One region of the Streptomyces avidinii genome, then DNA from elsewhere that is predicted to be linked to it. Evidence: riboswitches for the same ligand, from Rfam matches in the RefSeq annotation. Region 1 holds a riboswitch; the other holds the start of a gene.

Region 1 (5,464 bases):
GGTGTCAACCCGAGCAACGACGGCAGCATCATCCGGGTGACCTTCCCCGAGCTGACGCAGGACCGCCGCAAGGAGTACATCAAGGTCGCGCGCACCAAGGCCGAGGACTCGAAGATCTCGCTCCGCGCCGTCCGCCGCAAGGCCAAGGACGCCCTTGACAAGCTGGTCAAGGACAAGGAGGCCGGCGAGGACGAGGTGCGCCGCGCCGAGAAGGAGCTCGACGACACCACCGCGAAGTACGTCGCGCAGGTGGACGAGCTCCTGAAGCACAAGGAAGCCGAGCTCCTCGAAGTCTGATGAACGACTCTTCCTGGCAGCCGGAGCCGGTTCCGGCGGGTCCCGCATACGATGCGCAGGTGGGCCCGCACACTCGGCCCATGCCCATCGTGCCCGATGCCGCCGGCCGTGACTTCGACGACCGGGAAGCACGCGATCGGGGGGTCGCCGCCGACAGCGGCCCCCTCTTCCGCGCCGATACGCCGCCGCAGGAGCCCATGCCCAGCCCCCCGCCTCCGCATGCCCAGCAGCCGCAGGACGCCTCGCCCCCGCCGCCGAAGAAGCGCGCGGGCCGGGATCTACGTGCGGCCATAGGGGTCGGCGTGGGCCTCGGCGCGGTGATCTTCGCCTCGCTGCTGATCGTCAAGGCCGTGTTCGTCGGCGTCATCGTCGTCGCCGTCGTGGTCGGCCTGTGGGAGCTCACCTCCCGGCTGCAGGAACAGAAGGGCATCAAGGCCCCGCTGGTCCCGCTGGCGGTCGGCGGCGCCGCCATGGTCATCGCCGGATACGTCCGCGGGGCCGAGGGCGCCTGGGTCGCCATGGCCCTGACCGTGCTGGCCGTCCTGGTGTGGCGGATGACCGAGCCGCCCGAGGACTACCTCAAGGACGTCACGGCGGGCGCCTTCGCGGCGTTCTACGTCCCCTTCCTGGCCACGTTCGTCGCGATGCTGCTCACCGCCGACGACGGCCCCCAGCGCGTGATCACCTTCCTGCTGCTGACCGTGGTCAGCGACACGGGGGCGTACGCGGTCGGCTGGCGCTTCGGCAAGACCAAGCTCGCGCCGCGCATCAGCCCCGGCAAGACCCGCGAGGGACTCTTCGGCGCGGTGGCCTTCGCGATGGCGGCCGGCGCGCTGTGCATGGAGTTCCTGATCGACGGCGGCTCCTGGTGGCAGGGTCTGCTGCTCGGCCTTTCGGTCGCGGTCAGCGCCACCCTGGGCGACCTGGGCGAGTCGATGATCAAGAGGGACCTCGGCATCAAGGACATGGGCACGCTGCTGCCGGGACACGGCGGCATCATGGACCGGCTGGACTCCCTGCTTCCGACGGCCCCGGTGGTGTGGCTGCTGCTCGCAGCCTTCGTGGGCACCGGCTGACCTGCGAAAAGGCGTCGCAGGACGCCGGGCGGTTACTCTTGGAAGGCGCGCTGCTTCTGCGGCGCGCCTTTCGTCTTACAAGGAGTACCTGCCATGGCCCGCCCCGTTCCGGGAGAGCTCACCTTCGTCGCCCCTCGTGGGGCCAAGAAGCCGCCCCGGCACCTCGCCGACATGACCCCGGCCGAGCGCCGCGAGGCGGTCGCCGCGATCGGCGAGAAGCCGTTCCGGGCCAAGCAGCTCTCCCAGCACTACTTCGCGCGGTACGCGCACGACCCGGCCGAGTGGACCGACATCCCGGCGGGCTCGCGCGAGAAGCTCCAGCAGGAGCTGCTGCCGGACCTGATGAACGTCATCCGGCACATCTCGTGCGACGACGACACCACCCGCAAGACCCTGTGGAAGCTGCACGACGGCACGCTCGTGGAGTCCGTGCTGATGCGCTACCCCGACCGGGTCACCATGTGCATCTCCTCGCAGGCCGGCTGCGGTATGAACTGCCCGTTCTGCGCCACGGGCCAGGCGGGCCTCGACCGCAACCTCTCCACCGCCGAGATCGTGCACCAGATCGTCGACGGCATGCGGGCGCTGCGCGACGGCGAGGTCCCCGGCGGCCCGGCGCGGCTGTCGAACATCGTCTTCATGGGCATGGGCGAGCCGCTGGCCAACTACAACCGCGTGGTCGGCGCCATCCGCCGGCTCACCGACCCGGAGCCCGACGGCCTGGGTCTTTCGCAGCGCGGTATCACCGTCTCCACCGTCGGCCTGGTTCCGGCCATGCTGCGCTTCGCCGACGAGGGCTTCAAGTGCCGTCTGGCCGTCTCGCTGCACGCGCCCGACGACGAGCTGCGTGACACCCTCGTCCCGGTCAACACCCGCTGGAACGTCCGCGAGGTGCTCGGCGCGGCCTGGGAGTACGCCGAGAAGTCCGGCCGCCGGATCTCGATCGAGTACGCCCTGATCCGCGACATCAACGACCAGGCCTGGCGCGGTGACCTCCTGGGCAAGCTGCTCAAGGGCAAGCGTGTGCACGTCAACCTGATCCCGCTGAACCCGACGCCGGGCTCCAAGTGGACCGCCTCGCGGCCCGAGGACGAGAAGGCCTTCGTGGAGGCGATCGCCCGCCACGGTGTGCCCGTGACCGTACGTGACACCAGGGGTCAGGAGATCGACGGCGCGTGCGGCCAGCTGGCCGCCTCGGAACGCTAGATTCCGCTTCCGTTCGATGTGATTCGGCCGCGGGGTACCCTGTGGCCGAACCAATTTCATATTCCGACAGGGGAGCGCCACAGCGCTGAGAGTGCGGTATCCGTCATCCGCAGACCCTCTGAACCTCGCCCCGGTCATTCGGGGTAGGAAGTTCGGTCACCACTCTTGCTGTTGCGCCCTGCCCGGCGTCCGCTCCTGCAGAGCGCCGGGCAGGGCCGCGTCTTCTCCTGGACATCCCAGGAGGAATTCACCAATGAGCACCACCAAGAAGATCGCGGGCGCCGCGCTCGCGGCCGCGCTCGGCGTCACCACGCTCAGCGCCTGTGGCGGCGGCGACGCACAGGACAAGACCGGCGCGAGCGACGCCCCGAAGTCCAAGACCGTCACGCTCGTCTCCCACGACTCCTTCAACGTGACCGACACGGTCCTCAAGGAGTTCGAGCAGCAGAGCGGCTACACCGTCAAGGTGCTGAAGTCCGGGGACGCGGGCGCCGCGCTCAACCAGGAGATCCTCACCAAGGGCTCCCCCCGCGGCGACGTCTTCTTCGGCGTGGACAACACGCTCCTCTCGCGCGCCCTCGACAACGGCATCTTCACCCCGTACGAGGCCAAGGGCCTCGGCGAGGTGAAGCCCGAGTACGTGCTCGACAAGGAGCACCGGGTCACCCCGATCGACTCCGGTGACATCTGCGTCAACTACGACAAGGCCTACTTCGCCGAGAAGAAGCTCGCCCCGCCGCAGACGTTGGACGACCTGATCAAGCCGGAGTACAAGAACCTGCTGGTCACCGAGAACGCCGCGACCTCCTCGCCCGGCCTCGGCTTCCTCCTCGCGTCCGTCGGCAAGTACGGCGACGAGGGCTGGAAGGACTACTGGAGCAAGCTGAAGGCCAACGGCGTCGAGGTCGTCGACGGCTGGGAGCAGGCCTACAACGAGCGCTTCTCCGGCTCCGCGGGCGGCAAGAAGGCCAAGGGCGACCGCCCGCTGGTCGTCTCCTACGCCTCCAGCCCGCCGGTCGAGGTCCTGTACGGCGAGCCGCAGCCGGCCGAGGCCCCCACGGGCGTCTCCACCGGCACCTGCTTCCGCCAGATCGAGTTCGCGGGTCTGCTCAAGGGCGCCAAGAACGAGGAGGGCGGCAAGGCCCTCGTTGACTTCCTGGTCAGCAAGAAGTTCCAGGAGGACATGCCGCTCCAGATGTTCGTGAACCCGGTGACGAAGGACGCCGTCCTGCCGGAGCTGTTCACCAAGCACGGCGTGGTCGTCGAGAAGCCGGAAAACGTGGCTCCGGAGACCATCGCCAAGAACCGTGAGCAGTGGGTCAAGGCATGGACCTCGCTCGTCGTGAAGTAAGCGGTTCCAAGGAGCCGGGCGCGGCGTCGGGGGGCGCCGCGCCGGGCCCCGGCCCCCGCGAGGGGGCGCGGGCGACCGCCGTGCGGCTCGCCCTGATGGCCCTCCCCCTCGCCTTCTTCGGGCTGTTCTTCGCCTACCCCGTCGCCGCGATCGTGGGGCGCGGCCTCAAGACCGACGAGGGGTGGCAGTTCGGCCGGTTCGCCGAGGTGCTGACCCGGCCCGACATCGCCGACGTGCTGTGGTTCACCACCTGGCAGGCATGCGCCTCCACCCTGCTCACGCTGGTGATCGCCCTCCCCGGCGCGTACGTCTTCGCCCGCTTCGAGTTCCCCGGCAAGCAACTGCTGCGGGCCTTGGTGACCGTTCCCTTCGTCCTGCCCACCGTGGTGGTCGGCACCGCCTTCCTCGCGCTGCTGGGGCGGGGCGGACTGACCGACGAGCTGCTGGGCGTCCGGCTCGACACGACCGTCTGGGCGATCCTGCTCGCGCACGTCTTCTTCAACTACGCCGTCGTCGTCCGCACGGTCGGCGGGCTGTGGGCCCAGCTGGATCCGCGCCAGGAGGAGGCCGCCCGGGTACTGGGCGCCGGGCGGTTCACCGCGTGGCGGCGGGTGACGCTGCCCGCACTGGTCCCGGCGGTGGCCGCCGCCTCGCTGATGGTGTTCCTGTTCACCTTCAGCTCCTTCGGCGTCGTCCTGATCCTGGGCGGGCCCTCGTACTCCACCCTGGAGGTGGAGGTCTACCGGCAGACCGCGCAGCTCCTGGACCTGCCGACGGCCGCCGTGCTGACGATGGTGCAGTTCGCCGCGATCGGCGGGATCCTCGCCGTGCACGCCTGGACCGTGCGCAGGCGCGAGACGGCGCTGCGGCTGGTGGACCCGGGCCGCACCACGCACCCGCCGCGCGGCTGGGCCCAGCGCACGCTGCTGGGCGGCGTGCTCCTGACCGTCGCGCTGCTGATCGTGCTGCCGCTGGGCGTCCTGGTCGAACGGTCCTTCGACACCCCCGGTGGCTACGGTCTCGGCTACTACCGGGCGCTGCAGGACGCGGGCGCCGGTGGCGGGACCTTCCTGGTGGCGCCCCTGGAGGCGATCTGGAACTCCCTGCAGTACGCGCTGGCCGCCACCGCGATCGCCCTGTTCGTCGGGGGACTCGCGGCCGCGGCGCTCACCCGGCGCGGGGGCCGCTTCGTACGGGGCTTCGACGCGATGCTGATGCTCCCGCTCGGGGTGTCCGCCGTGACGGTGGGCTTCGGTTTCCTGATCACCCTCGACGAGCCGCCGCTGGACCTGCGGACCTCGTGGATCCTCGTGCCGCTGGCCCAGGCGCTGGTGGGCGTGCCCTTCGTGGTACGGACCATGCTGCCGGTACTGCGCGCGGTGGACGGGCGGCTGCGGGAGGCCGCCGCGGTGCTCGGCGCCTCGCCCTTGCGGGCCTGGCGGGAGGTGGACCTGCCGCTGGTGCGGCGGGCGCTGCTGATCGCGGCCGGGTTCGCCTTCGCGGTGTCGCTGGGGGAGTTCGGTGCGACCGTGTT
Region 2 (5,464 bases), 3.3 Mb from region 1:
GGTGTAGAGGACCGTCATTCCCATGCATGGCCCCTCTCGGTACGGCCGCCGGCGCGGGAACGGGGACGGCCGATCAGGCCCGCTGGTGCAGGCCCAGGTTCTCGTAGATCTCGAGAGTCGCCGTGGAATTGTTGAGCGTGATGAAGTGCAGGCCCGGGACACCCTCGGACAGCAGTCGCGCGCAGAACTCCGTGGCGAACTCGATGCCAATGGAGCGTACAGCGGCCGGGTCGTCCTTGACGGCGAGCATGCGCTCTTTCACGTCTGCGGGGAAGACCGCGTTGCTGAGTTGGGGCAGTCGGTCGAGCTGCTTGATACCCACAACAGGCATGACCTCGGGGATGATCGGGGTCTCGCAGCCCGCCTTCTCGACGCCGTCGCGCAGCCGCAGATAATTCTCCGGATCGAAGAACATCTGGGTGATCGCGTAGTCGGCTCCGGCGTGGCACTTGTCCACGAAGTGCCGGATGTCCGTGTCCCAGTCCGTCGAACGCGGGTGCATCTCGGGGAAGGCGGCGACGCCGACGCAGAAGTCGCCGGACTCCTTGACCAGCCGGACCAGGTCGGCGGCGTAGTGCACGCCCTCGGGGTGCGCCACCCACTCGCCCATCGGGTCGCCCGGCGGGTCACCGCGCACGACGAGCATGTTCCGGATCCCGGCGTCCGCGAACTGCCCGATGACGTTGCGCAGCTCCGCGACCGAGTGGTCCACGGCGGTGAGGTGCGCGACGGGGGTCAGGGTGGTGTCCGCGGCGATCTCCTGGGTGGCCTTGACCGTGCCGCCGCGCGTGGAGCCGCCGGCTCCGTAGGTGACGGAGACGAAGCTGGGGGATACCGCCTCGACCCGGCGCAGGGCGTTCCAGAGGTTGCGTTCGCCCTTCTCCGTCTTCGGGGCCCAGAACTCGAAGGAGTACGAGCGCCCGGACGCGAGGAGGTCGCGGACCGTGTGCGCACGGTCCGACCAGGTGGAAGCGGTACCAGAGGCCATGTGGGCAGGTTAGACGCGGCCCGGCGGACACCGAAGCCTTGTCCACGTTTTGGACACGTTTTTGGACACCTGGAGGCCCGGCTCTGGCCGAAAACCGCTGCCGCCGGTACGCGGGTGGAGGCGATGGCGGTGGCCGTGCGCTGTCCGGGCGGACAGGACTCAGCCGAGGCGGGCCCGTACCCGCTTGGCGAGCTCGGCGGCGGCCGCACCGGGGTCGGTGGCCTCGGTGAGCGCGCGGACGACCACGACGCGGGTGGCGCCGGCGTCCAGCACCTCGTCCAGGTTCGAGCCGTCGATGCCGCCGATGGCGAACCAGGGCCGGTCCTGCTCCAGCGAGGCCGCGTACCGGACCAGATCGAGGCCGGGCGCGTGGCGGCCGGGCTTGGTGGGGGTGGGCCAGCAGGGTCCGGTGCAGAAGTAGTCCACGCCGGCTTCGGCCACGGCCGCGTCGACCTCGGCCTCGGCGTGGCAGGACCGGCCGATCAGCACCTGCTCGCCGAGGATGGCGCGGGCCGCGGGGACGGGGATGTCGCCCTGGCCGAGGTGCAGGACGTCGGAGCCGATGGCGTGGGCGACGTCGGCGCGGTCGTTCACGGCGAGGAGCTTGCCGTGGCGGCGGGCGGCCTCGGCGAAGACGTGGAGGTGTTCGAGCTCCTCCCCCGCCTCCATGCCCTTGTCGCGGAGCTGGACGATGTCCACACCCGACGAGAGCACGGCGTCGAGGAACTCGGGGAGGTCACCCTGGCGCTTGCGGGCGTCCGTGCAGAGGTAGAGCCGGGCGTCGGACAGCTGCATGGGTGTACCCCCCGTGGTGGATGCGGCGTACGGGCCGGGCCGCGGCCCGGTCCGTACACCGCTGTGGAGCGAAGGCGATCAGGTCAGAGGGCGAGCGCCTGCGCGCGGCGCTTCACCTCCGTGCCGCGATTCTCGCTCAGCGCCTGCACGGGGGTGCCGGGCAGGGTCGGATCCTCGGTGAAGAGCCATTCCAGGATCTCCTCCTCGGTGAAACGGTCGTCGCGCAGCACGGTCAGCAGACCGACGAGGCCCTTGACGACCTTGTCGCCGTCGATGAAGGGAGCCGGAACCTGCAGGGAGCGGTTCTCGCCCCGGCGGACGGCGATGAGCTGCCCTTCCTTGACCATCTGGCGGACCCGGGTCACCTCGATGTTCAGCATCTCCGCGATGTCGGGAAGGTACAGCCACGAGGGGACAAGGGCATCGATCTTTGCGTCAATCTCGGTCACAGGGACAAGCCTGCCATCTCGGCCACGCCGCCGGTACCTGAGCAGCCCCGTCCGGGTCGCGGCCGTACCCGGGCTCCGCCCCGGACCCCGCGCCTCGAACGCAGGCGAGGCCGTGTTTCAGCCCGTCCAGGGGGCACCTCCCAGCGGTAGCCGGGGGAGATTGAGCACCGGGCCCGGGCGGAGCCCGGGAAACGGAGAAAGGGCGGGGCCGGAACAGGCTCGGCGCAGCGGCACCCGCACCCGCACCCCGCCCGGGCCGTCAGGCCGTGGCTGATTTCAGCGGGGTGCCGGGGTCGGAGACCTTGGCGGGATCCACGGGAACCCCCGTCTCGATCAGGCGGCGTCCCTGCGCCAGGTCGCGCGGGCGGCCCACGGCCAGGACGGCGACGAGTGCGCCGGCCTTCAGCCAGCACACCGACCAGGAGGGCCCGGCCGCGTCCCCGCGCAGGAGCAGGGTGTCGGCCCCGCCGTGGTGTCCGGCGTACTGCACGAAGCGCCCGAACTGCTCCGACCAGAAGTACGGCACCGGGTCGTAGACCCGGTCCGGCTCCCCGGCGAGGATGTTCGCCGCGACCGTCCGCGGGCCCTGGAGCGCGTTGTCCCAGTGGTGCACGAGCAGCCGCGTCCCGTACCTCCCGGACGGGAAGGAGGCGCAGTCGCCGACCGCGTACACATCGGGCAGCGAGGTCCGCAGGTACGCGTCCGCGGTGACCGAGCCGTCGGGGCCGCACTCCACGCCGGTCCCGGCCAGCCATCCGGTCGCGGGGCGCGCGCCGATGCCCACCACCACCGCGCCGGCGGGCAGGACGCGCCCGTCGGCCAGCAGGACCCGCCCGTCCTCGATCCCGGCGACCTTCGCCCCGGTGATCAGCCCGGCGCCGGCCTCCTCGTACCAGCGCGCCATCGGCTCGGTGGCCTCGGCGGGGAGCGCCCCCGCCAGCACCCGGTCCGCCGCCTCGACCACGGTGACCTCGCAGCCCGCCTCGCGGGCGGCGGTGGCGAACTCGGCGCCGATCCAGCCCGCCCCGACGACCACGGTCCGGGGCGACGCGGCCAGCACCGGGCGCAGCCGGGCCGCGTCGTCCAGGGTGCGCAGCAGGTGGACGCCGGGGACGCCCTCGGTCCCGGGCAGGGTCAGCGGCTGCGCGCCGGTGGCCAGGACGAGGATCCCGTAGGGGACGGGTCCCGCCTCGGTGTCCAGCTCGTGGTCGGCGGCGCGCAGTCCGGTGACCTCGGTGCCGAGCCGCAGGCGGATGTCGAGCCCTTCGAAGTCCACGTCGAAGGCGGAGTCCTCGGCCTTGCCGAGGAGGACCGCCTTGGACAGCGGGGGCCGGTCGTAGGGCTGGTGGGGTTCGGCTCCCAGCAGGGTCACGGGGCCGGTGAACCCCTGTTCTCGCAGGGCGACCGCGGTCTGCACCCCGGCCATTCCGGCGCCGACGATCACGACGCCGCGCTGATTCTGTTCCGTCTGCTCGCTCACGCGGCCAGCCTAATCATCTGACGCTCCGTCAGGAATAGGTGCCGCCTTACCGGCCGTCCACCGCCGGGTTAGTCTGGCCACCGTACCTATCGCGGGAGTCCGGCGCACCGGGCTGAGAGGGAGGCTGGCCGGCCTCCGACCGTACGAACCTGATCCGGGTCATGCCGGCGAAGGGAGGGGCTGGACGCCCATGCACTCATCCCGAACATCCCGAACATCCCGCAAGGGATCCGACGTCCTCGTCATCGGGGGCGGAATCATCGGCCTGGTCACCGCCTGGCGGGCCGCCGCGCGCGGGCTGCGCACCGTACTCGCCGACCCCGCACCCGGCGGCGGCGCCGCCCAGGTCGCGGCCGGCATGCTCGCCCCCGTCACCGAGCTGCACTACGGCGAGGAAGCCCTGCTCGGCCTCGGCCTCGCCTCCGCCGCACGCTATCCGCAGTTCGCCGCCGAGCTCGCCGAAGCGAGCGGCGGCCTGGACATCGGCTACCGCGCCTGCGGCACCCTCGCCGTCGCCCTCGACGCCGACGACCGCCTCCACCTGCGCGAGCTGCACGCCCTGCAGCGCCGCTGCGGCCTGGAGTCCGAGTGGCTCACCGGCCGCGAGTGCCGCCGTCTGGAGCCCATGCTCGCCCCGGGCGTACGCGGCGGCCTGCGCGTCGACGGCGACCACCAGGTCGACCCCCGCCGGCTCGCGGCGGCCCTGCTGGCCGCCTGCGAACGGGCCGGCGTCACCATCCACCGGTCGGGCGCGGAACGACTGCTCACCACCACCGACCGCGCGACGGGCGCCCTCCTCGCCGACGGTACGGAACTGCTCGCCGACCAGGTGGTCCTCGCCGCGGGCTCCCTCACCGGCCGGCTGGCGGGCGTACCGCCGGAGGTCGCGGCCCCCGTACGGCCCGTCAAGGGCCAGGTGCTGCGGCTCACGGTGCCGGCCGCGTACGCGCCGTTCCTGTCGCGGACCGTACGCGCCGTCGTGCGCGGCAGCCACGTCTACCTCGTGCCGCGCGAGAACGGCGAACTCGTCGTCGGCGCCACCAGCGAGGAACTGGGCTGGGACACCACCGTCACCGCGGGCGGGGTCTACGAACTCCTGCGCGACGCCCACGAACTGGTCCCCGGCATCACCGAACTCCCCCTCACCGAGACCCGGGCGGGCCTGCGCCCCGGCTCCCCCGACAACGCCCCGCTGCTCGGCCCGACCGACCTGCCGGGCCTGCACCTGGCCACCGGCCACTACCGCAACGGAGTGCTGCTGACCCCGCTCACCGGCGAGGTCCTCGCCGAGCTGCTGGCCACCGGCGAACTACCGGAGATCGCGCGTCCCTTCACCCCCCGCCGGTTCTCCGCCGCACGTCAGGAGTCGTACGCATGACCATCTCCGTCAACGGCGAACCGCGCGAGGTCGCGGTCGGCGCCACCCTCGACACGGTGGTCGCCACCCTGACCACGGCGCCCTCCGGGGTCGCCGCCGCGCTCAACGAAACCGTGGTGCCGCGCGGGCAGTGGCCGGCCACGGTCGTCGGCGACGGCGACCGGGTGGAAATCCTGACCGCGGTACAGGGGGGCTGAGCGGCATGGCGGACGACCTCTTCACCCTCGGCGGCCGGACCTTCTCCTCCCGCCTGATCATGGGCACGGGCGGGGCCCCTAGCCTGGACGTCCTGGAACGCGCCCTCGTCGCGTCCGGCACCGAACTGACCACGGTCGCGATGCGGCGGCTGGACCCCACGGTCCAGGGCTCCGTCC

What was found. A riboswitch is a leader RNA that binds a small molecule or an ion and turns the genes downstream of it on or off. The one in region 1 is predicted to bind thiamine pyrophosphate.
Region 2: linked by a shared signal. The riboswitch ahead of thiO (glycine oxidase ThiO) and the one ahead of OG373_RS12355 (thiamine ABC transporter substrate binding subunit) in region 1 are both predicted to bind thiamine pyrophosphate.

Annotation. Positions count from the first base shown of each region.
Region 1 is NZ_CP108863.1:2,883,456-2,888,919, reverse strand. Features, by position in the region: gene frr (ribosome recycling factor) at 1-297, shown strand, start outside; gene OG373_RS12365 (phosphatidate cytidylyltransferase) at 297-1,373, shown strand; gene rlmN (23S rRNA (adenine(2503)-C(2))-methyltransferase RlmN) at 1,467-2,579, shown strand; TPP riboswitch at 2,638-2,747, shown strand; gene OG373_RS12355 (thiamine ABC transporter substrate binding subunit) at 2,833-3,930, shown strand; gene OG373_RS12350 (ABC transporter permease) at 4,026-5,464, shown strand, end outside.
Region 2 is NZ_CP108863.1:6,225,467-6,230,930, reverse strand. Features, by position in the region: gene OG373_RS28040 (hypothetical protein) at 1-24, opposite strand, end outside; gene metF (methylenetetrahydrofolate reductase [NAD(P)H]) at 74-988, opposite strand; gene thiE (thiamine phosphate synthase) at 1,148-1,783, opposite strand; gene OG373_RS28025 (Rv2175c family DNA-binding protein) at 1,867-2,232, opposite strand; gene OG373_RS28020 (NAD(P)/FAD-dependent oxidoreductase) at 2,492-3,712, opposite strand; TPP riboswitch at 3,794-3,905, shown strand; gene thiO (glycine oxidase ThiO) at 3,903-5,090, shown strand; gene thiS (sulfur carrier protein ThiS) at 5,087-5,287, shown strand; gene OG373_RS28005 (thiazole synthase) at 5,293-5,464, shown strand, end outside.